DNA from 2 places in the Salinisphaera aquimarina genome. Region 2 is predicted to be linked to the other one. Evidence: riboswitches for the same ligand, from Rfam matches in the RefSeq annotation. Region 2 holds a riboswitch; the other holds the start of a gene.

Region 1 (4,397 bases), on a different contig from region 2:
CGCAGGCGCGCAAGCTTATCGGACAGGATGGCTGCGAACAAAACCGCGACCTAGGAAACCGCCCTGCACCGGTCGCCCGGAGTGAGCCACTGCGATCGTGCTCGGGTCGACCACGCGCCACAACTAGGCGGGCTCTATCGTCGGGCTTTCACCACGACAAGTCGCAAGCATCGGGTAGTATCAATCGCACCGCCCGGGGCAACCGGCGATCATCCAGAACCAGACGAGGCAGACGTGACGCGAAATATACTCATCACCGGTGGCAACAGCGGTATCGGCAAGGAAATGGCCCGCGCCCTCGCAGCCAACGGTGATCGCGTGGTCATCGCTTCCAGCAATCTGGCCAACTCGGAACGGGCCGCCGACGAGATCCGGCGCGCCGACTCGGCCGCGCAGGTCGAAGCGATGGCGCTGGATCTGTCGAATTTCGAAGCGATCGATCGATTTGCCGACGATCTGTTGCAGCGCATGCCGGTGATCGACGTGCTGATTCTCAACGCCGGGCTCTACACCCACGGCGCGCGGCGGCTCGACAACGGTCTCGAAGCCATGATCGGGGTCATGCATTTCGGGCATTTTCGTCTTACGCAACGTCTGCTGGATGCCGTGTGCGCCGCCGACGCCGGCCGCATTGTCGTCACCAGTTCCTATGCGCACCGGATTGGCCGTATCCGCCAGGCCAGTTTCGAGGATCCGTCCCTGCGCCATATATCACTCGAAGGCTACGCCCAGGCAAAGCTCGCCAATCTGTTGTTCACCCGGGAACTGGCGCGGCGGCTTGCCGATACGTCAGTAACGGTGAACGCTTTTCATCCCGGCTCCGTCGCCACCGGCATCTGGCAGGAACTGCCCGGCCCCTTGCAGCGTCTGTTCGGCCTGTTCCTGGTCGACTCCGAACAAGGCGCCGACACCGGCGTATGGCTGGCAAACGCCGATGAAGCGCGCGAGCACAGCGGTGAGTATTTCTACAAGCGCCGGATCACGAAGACATCGTCCGCCAGCCGGGACAGGCAGCTCGCCGCGTGGCTCTGGAAAGACAGTGAAGCACGCATGTAGGCAGTACGCTTCGCGCTCCGCGTGCCTGGAACGAAAGCCGCAGACGAGCTGGCATATCGACGTTTCAATGCCGGCGCCGGTATCGGCGGAACGCCAGTTGCCTGCGATGTCGACGGCGCTGCGCATGTTTCTTGGTCGCCGGCGCCGCCTCATTGTTCTCAGGTGAAGCGGCGGCCGCGTTGCTCGTCCGCCGATCAGGCTGTGCCCACACGATCCTGGATGATCGTGGCGATCGCGTCCGCCGTGCCTGCGGACAGCGTCCAGCCGAGATGGCCATGACCGGTGTTGTAGAACACCCGCGGTGAATTGCCCGGCCCGACCCGGGGCATCATGTCGGGCAACATCGGACGCAGCCCGGCCCAGGGCACCACGCTGCGCGTGCTCACGCCCGGAAACAGCTGCTGCACCCATTCGGTCAGGGGTTCGATGCGATCGGCCCGGATATCGCGGTTGAAGCCGTTGAACTCGGCAGATCCGGCCACGCGCAGGCGCTGACCGAGGCGGCTGCTGACCAGCTTGGTGGCGTCGTCGAGCAGGCTTACCTGGGGCGCGGCGGCCTGCGACGCCTCATCGTCGAGATTGACCGTGATCGAATAGCCTTTCACCGGATAGACGTTGACACGATCGCCCACCTGGGCAGCCATGGTGCGACTGGCCGTACCGGCGCACATCACCATGGCATCGAAACGGTGCTCGGTGTCGCCTTCCGGCGCGCTCGAGGTGACGGTCACGCCGTTCTCGTCCACCGTCAGTTTCTGTACATCGTGCTCGTAGCGCAGTTTGGCACCGCGTTTTTCGGCCGCGCGTGCCAGGCCGTTGCTGTATTTATGAATATCGCCGGTGGAATCGCTTTCGGTGAAGAAACCGCCGTAGTAATCACCAGCCAGCGTCGGCTCGATCTGGCGCATTTCGCCGACGGTCACGGCGCGACGCTCGAGGCCGCCCGCGGCGAGCATGGCGGTGACTTTCTCTGCGTGCTGAAACGACGCCTTGTCCCGATAGATATGCAGGATGCCCTTCTGCTTGAGATCGAAGTCGATATTCTCTTCTTCGGCCCAGGAAAACAGATATTGTCGTGCTTCTATTGCGAGCCGCGCGGTGTCTGTGGTGTTTTGCTCATAGCGGGGAATAGCGCGCATGAACTCGAAGAACCACGACAACTTGTGCCAGGAAGGCTTGGGATTGACCAATAATGGGGCATCGCGACGGAACATCCATTTGAGCCCCTTGGCGACCATGCCCCAGTTGTTCCAGACTTCGGCGTTCGATGCCGATAGCTGGCCGCCGTTGGCGAACGATGTTTCCATGGCGGCATAACGGTTGCGATCGAACAGGGTGACGTCGAATCCGCGCCGGGTGAGCGCATAAGCCGTGGTGACACCGGAAATGCCGCCACCGATCACTGCAATATGTTTCATATGTCTCTCGTGTCTGACGTAAAGGTTGATGACCCCGCGATGCACGCGGGCACGCCCCTTCCGTTTCTGGACCTGAGAGATTCACGACACGCCGTCAACGGCACGCTCGTTTGCTCCTTCGGTGCGACCCACATCTTGCGATGCCGGCTGCTCTTCGGATGATCTGACGCGATATCGGTCCGGTGGCCTGAGAGTTTCCGGGGCGGTTGCTCCTTCGGCGCCGGCGAATACAGGACTCGACGAACTCTCCCGATATCGCGTGACAACAACGCTGCAGCGTGGGCTCCAGCGATGCGGTCATGATAATCGATCGGTTCTACGGAACAAAAGCACGACACGTGCCAGCGGGGCGCGAATAGACCTTGTGCCACTAAGGATATACGCGCGGTCGGCCGATAGCTTTGGTCACTGGCGCCGTTCGATGATTTCTGGTTTATTGAATACCTAGCGTGAGATAAGCCGGCTATGGGACTCATGGAAACGGGAAAGTTCCGCGCGTGCTTCTTTCCATCGTCGATATCGAGGAATATATCGGCGGAATCATGGATTCGCGATATTCCAAGCTCTGAACAGACTAATGGGTTAATGGCTGCGATCAATCCCGTCGAGCCGTCCAGCTCTTTGGCCAGCTCATTTCATAACTTTGATGACACCATGGACGGATCCGCCGCTGCCTCCTCGACCCATGCGCGACAAGACGACCGTGTGGCGTGACTTCGGGTCGACCGCAGTAGCCGGACGGTCGGCTGCAACCGGCGCGCGTCATGAGAGCACGCTGCTGTTCTCGACCACGGCCGGTTTCCGGGCCGTATTTCTGCGCCTGGTGTATATGTCGCTGGGCATACACGCCGGCCTGTTCGCGCTGTTCGTCGTACTGGATGTCACGGTGCTCGTCTACGCCAATGGCATCAGCGTGCTGCTCTACGGACTCTGTATTGGGCTTATGCATCGTGCGTTCGATCATGCGACGCTGCTGATCGCCTGCGGCGAAGTGATTACGCACTCGCTCGTTGCCACCCTGCTCCTGGGCTGGTCCAGCGGGTTTCACTACTATCTTCTGATCCTGCCGCCACTGCTGTTCCTCAGCAATCTGTCGATGCGGCATTGCTTGTTGTCGGTCATCGCGCTGGCGCTTGGCTACGTGCAGTTCAACGTCGTGTTCGAGCATGCGGCCGCGCTGAACCCCTTATCGACCCCGGTGCTGTCGGCGTTTCGTTATATCAACATGTGTATCGTGATCGCCACGATTGGTGTGCTTTCGTATATGTACCGCGCCAATGTCACCGCAGTTGTGGTCCGCTTGCGCGAACTGGCCGCGACCGATCCTTTGACCGGCCTCACCAACCGCCGGGAATTCTTTCGCCGGACCGGAATACAAACAGCGGAATCGCGAAAAAACCCTCTTTACTCGCTGGTTCTCGCGGATATCGACAACTTCAAGCGCGTCAACGATACCTATGGGCACGAGGTGGGCGACCGGCTGTTGCTGGATGTGTGCGACGTGCTGCGTGCGAGCAGTCGGGATATCGATCTCGTAACCCGTTGGGGCGGCGAGGAGTTTCTGCTCATGCTGCCCGGCGCCGATATGGTCATGGCGGCGCGGGTCGCGGAACGTGCGCGGTGGGCTGTGCTAGGCGCTCGTATTCGCGCACACGAAACCGATCACGCGATCACCATGACCTTTGGCGTGGCCGAGCGCCAGGCAGACGAGGACGTCGAATTATGCATCGCCCGTGCGGACGAAGCGTTGCGTATCGGCAAGCGTAACGGCAAGGACCGGGTCGAACTCGCCCGCCCGGCGAGCACGCAGACATGAAGCCGCGCCGGGCAACGCCCGGCGCTCAGAGGTCGTGACCTATTTCTTCGGCTTGCCGCTCTTCTTGCCGCCCTTGGGTTTTTTGCCAGCCTTGCGCTTCGCCGCTG
Region 2 (4,397 bases):
TTCGGCACGGTGCGCGTGGCTGCCGACGAATACGATCTGCCGGCGCTGGGCTATGTATTGCCCAATCTGGCCATGATCGCGGCGCTGCGCGCGCGCCTCGCCGAGCTGGAGAAAGTCGACGTGATCGCGCCGGCGCGTTTCCAGGCGTTGCGTTATCCCGAGGGCGGCGAGCAGGTCGAGATCACGCTCACCCACGCCGAAACCGAGGCGCCGCAGACTCTGAGCGCGCGCCTGCTCATCGGTGCCGACGGGGCGAAATCCTCGGTGCGCGAAGCGCTGGGGATCGGCGCGCGCGTGGACGATTACCACCAGCGCGCGCTGATCACCATCGTGCGCCCCGAGCGCCCGCACGACGGCTGTGCCTTTGAGCGCTTCACCCCGGACGGCCCGGTCGCCGTGTTGCCGCGTAGCCGCGACAGCTGTGCGGTGGTATGGACGCTGCCAACGGAAGCCGCCGAACGCATGTGCGCGATCGACGACGACGCCTTCACCGCCGCGCTGCAGGAGGCTTTCGGGCAGCGTCTGGGCCAGCTCACCCTCGACGGCCCGCGCGGCAGCTACCCGCTGGCCCGCGTGCTCTGCGATCGCGCGGTTTCCACGCGCGCGGCGCTGATCGGCAACGCCGGGCATTCGCTGCACCCGGCGGCCGCCCAGGGCTTCAACCTGGCTATTCGCGATGCGCTGGTGCTGGCCGCCATGCTGCGCGAACGCCTGGATGCGGACCCGGATCTCGACCCGGGCAATGCGGATCTGCTCGCGGCCTGGGCCGAGGCGCGCGCGCCCGATCAGCATCGGGTCGCCAATTTCACCGATGCGATCGTGCGCGTTTTTTCCAACCGCCTGCCGGGCCTGGGCGGCGCCCGCGCGGCCGGGCTGGTCGGGTTGTCGCTGCTGCCCGCGATCCGTCACGACATGGCCCGTCGCAGCATGGGCATGGCCGTGGCGCCCGGTATCGACTCCGGTGTGTCGTCATGAGCCGCGCCGGCGCACCCCGCTACGACGTTGCCGTGGTCGGCGGTGGCATGGTGGGCGCGGTGCTCGCGGTCGCGCTCGAACAGACCGGATTTGCGGTGGCCCTGATCGAGGCGAAACAGCCCGGCCGCTTCGATGCCCAGGCCGATTACGATCTGCGCCTGTCGGCGATCGCGCCGGGCCCGCGACGCGTGCTCGCCAATCTGGGGCTGTGGGAGACGGTCGAGCGCACCCGCGCCTGTGCCTTCACCGGGATGAAGGTCTGGGATGCGGGTGGCCATGCCGAACTGTTTCTCGAACACACGGCCATCGGCCTGCCCGAACTCGGTCATATCGTCGAGAACGAACTGGTGGTGGACACCGCTTGGCAGACGCTGGGCAGCGTCGATGTGTTCTGTCCGGCCATGCTCGCGGATCTGGAGATCGAGCCCGATCGCGCCTGCCTGCGCCTGGATGACGATAGCGTGATCACCGCTGCGCTGGTGGTCGGCGCGGAAGGCGCCAATTCGCCGGTGCGCGGTTTTGCCGGCATCGAGACGACCGGCTGGGCCTATGGCCAGCGCTGCACGGTCGGCGCGGTGACCCCCGAGAAGCATCATCGCCATATCGCCTGGCAACGCTTCACCGAAACCGGGCCGGTCGCTTTCCTGCCGTTGTCGGACGGGCGCTGCTCGCTGGCCTGGCACGCCGACGAGGCGCTGGCCGACGAGTTGAAAGCACTCGATCACGATGCTTTCTGTGCGCGTCTGACCGAGGCCAGCGGCGGGGTGCTGGGCAAAATCGAGAAGATGGATACGCGCGCGGCGTTTCCGCTGAAACTGCTGCACGCAAAACGCTACTGTGATCACCGCATCGCGCTGGCCGGTGACGCCGCCCATGTGCTGCATCCGATGGCCGGGCAGGGGGTCAACCTGGGTCTGCTCGACGTGGCCGAACTGGTGGGCGCGCTCGAGGCCGGCCGCGAGGCGGGTCGCGATGCCGGTGATCTGACTTATCTCAAGCGCTATCAGCGTGCGCGCATGGCCGAAAACCTGTTGATGATGGGCGCCACCGACGCGCTCAAGCGGGTCTATGGCAGTCGCCTGCCGTGGCTGCGACAGCTGCGCGAACAGGCGATCGCCAGCGCGGCCGGGCTGGCGCCCGTCCGCCAGCTGATGATCCATCATGCGGTGGGTCTGGCGGCCGACGGCCCGCGTCTGCTGCGCTGAGCCGGGTCTTTACCGGCTTGGCGCGGCGTGAGCGCATCGGTATAGTCGGGTTTCGATCGCGAATCGCGTGGGAGAGAGCGGGCTGGACCCGCCGCCGAAGGCGCACACCGCCCGGAAACGCTCAGGCAACACGGACCGCGCGACCGTCCGGCTGATAACAACGGCCGGACAAGATCGACTCTGGAGAGCAGCCGCCGCGAGCGGTTCACCGACGGGGCAAATCTCTCAGGTGCCAGGACAGAGGGGCGACAGGGCAAAAGCCTTGGTCGTTTCGTGTCCGTCATTTCCTGGTAACGAGAGAACCCGCATGGCCAAACGCACTCCGCTTTACGACGCGCATGTCGCTCTCGAGGCCAAGATGGTCGATTTCGCCGGCTGGGACATGCCCATCGACTACGGTTCCCAGATTGCCGAGCACAAGGCCGTGCGCGATAACGCCGGCATGTTCGATGTCTCGCATATGGCGGTGGTCGATATCCACGGCGACGAGGCGCGCGAGTTTCTGCGCTATGTCATGGCCAACGATATTGCCAAGGCGGACGACGCCGGCCGCGCGATCTACACCTGCATGCTCAATACCCGCGGTGGCGTGATCGACGATCTGATCGTCTACCACTTGGGCGGCGGCTTCTATCGCGTCGTCGTCAATGCGGCGACCACGAAAAAGGACCTGGCCTGGCTGCAGAGCCAGGCGCGCGAGCGCCAGGTCGAGATCGATCATCGCGAGGATCTGGCGATCATCGCCGTGCAGGGCCCGCGCGCCCGTGAGCTCGCCGGCGAGGTGCTCGACGACGATCTCGCCGCGCGCGCCGCGAAGCTCAAACCGTTCAATGCCGTGGTCGAAGGCGATATCTCGGTCGGTCGCACCGGCTATACCGGCGAAGACGGCTACGAAATCGTGCTGCCCGTTGCCGACGCGCCCGGCATGTGGAAACGCCTGCGCCAGGCCGGCGTGGCGCCGGTGGGTCTGGGTGCGCGCGACACGCTGCGCCTGGAGGCCGGGCTCAATCTCTACGGCCAGGACATGGACGAGGACCGCACCCCGCTCGAATCCGGGCTGGGCTGGACCGTGGCGTTCGACCCCGAGGGGCGCGAATTCATCGGCCGCGACGCACTCGAACACGCCAAGGCCGAGGGCGTGCCCATGAAGCTCGTGGGGCTGGTGCTCGAAGGTCGTGGCGTGATGCGCTCGCATTCTGCCGTGCGCGAGGCCGACAGCGAGAACGACGACGCCAAGGCTGCCGAAGGCGAGGTCACCAGCGGCAGCTACGCGCCCACCCTGTCGCGCTCGATCGGCCTGGCCCGTGTGCCCGTCGACTGGCAGGACAGCGTTCAGGTACAGATCCGCGACAAGTGGCTGCCCGCGCGTATCGTCGCCTATCCCTTTGTGCGTAACGGCAAGAGCCGTATCGACGACTGACATCCTTTACCACTAACCTTGGCCTGACCTGTGTCGGACACGAGCCATTACAAGGAATAACCATGAGCGATATCCCCAAGGAACTGTTCTATACCAAGACCCACGAATGGATCGGCAATGACGGCGACGGCACGGTCACGGTCGGCATCACCGACTACGCGCAGTCGGCGCTCGGCGACCTGGTATTCGTGGAACTGCCCGAAACCGGAACCAAGGTCAGTGCCGGCGACGGCGTCGCCGTGGTCGAGTCGGTCAAGGCCGCGTCGGATATCTATGCGCCGGTGGCCGGCGAGATCGCGGAGATCAACGAGCAACTGGCGGATTCGCCGGAACTGGTCAACGAGGATCCGTTCGGCGAAGGCTGGCTGTTCAAGCTCAGCGTCGAGGACGAAGACGCGCTCGATGATCTGCTCGATTCCGACGCCTATCAGGCCGTGGTCGAGGACGAGGAAGACTGATCCACCGCCCGCACTGGCCCTATGGACGCAGCCGCTGGCGCTGCGCGTTCCGCGAATTCACGAGACATCATGCCGTTCATTCCGCATACCGATGATGATATCCAGACCATGCTCACTGCGGTGGGCGTGGCGGCGATCGACGATCTGTTCGACGAGATCGACCCCAGCCTGCGCAACGTCTCGCTCGACGGCATTCCCGAGGGCGCCAGCGAACAGGCGATCACCCGGCTCATGCACGAGCGCGCCGCGCGCGACGCCGGCGGGCTGTGCTTTATCGGTGCCGGCGCCTATGAGCATCATGTTCCGGCGGCGGTCTGGGAAGTGGCGACCCGTGGCGAG

Evidence for each region. Region 2 has a riboswitch for glycine ahead of gcvT (glycine cleavage system aminomethyltransferase GcvT). Riboswitches for the same ligand answer to the same signal wherever they lie in the genome.
Region 1: linked by a shared signal. The riboswitch ahead of ACFOSU_RS10925 (D-amino acid dehydrogenase) and the one ahead of gcvT (glycine cleavage system aminomethyltransferase GcvT) in region 2 are both predicted to bind glycine.

The regions. Positions count from the first base shown of each region.
Region 1 covers NZ_JBHRSS010000004.1:125,737-130,133, forward strand. The annotation lists gene ACFOSU_RS10920 (SDR family NAD(P)-dependent oxidoreductase) at 235-1,056, shown strand; gene ACFOSU_RS10925 (D-amino acid dehydrogenase) at 1,251-2,474, opposite strand; glycine riboswitch at 2,640-2,736, opposite strand; gene ACFOSU_RS10930 (GGDEF domain-containing protein) at 3,160-4,290, shown strand; gene ACFOSU_RS10935 (DEAD/DEAH box helicase) at 4,330-4,397, opposite strand, start outside.
Region 2 covers NZ_JBHRSS010000010.1:213,396-217,792, forward strand. The annotation lists gene ubiH (2-octaprenyl-6-methoxyphenyl hydroxylase) at 1-975, shown strand, start outside; gene ACFOSU_RS20355 (UbiH/UbiF/VisC/COQ6 family ubiquinone biosynthesis hydroxylase) at 972-2,180, shown strand; glycine riboswitch at 2,239-2,328, shown strand; glycine riboswitch at 2,351-2,431, shown strand; gene gcvT (glycine cleavage system aminomethyltransferase GcvT) at 2,488-3,600, shown strand; gene gcvH (glycine cleavage system protein GcvH) at 3,663-4,058, shown strand; gene gcvPA (aminomethyl-transferring glycine dehydrogenase subunit GcvPA) at 4,128-4,397, shown strand, end outside.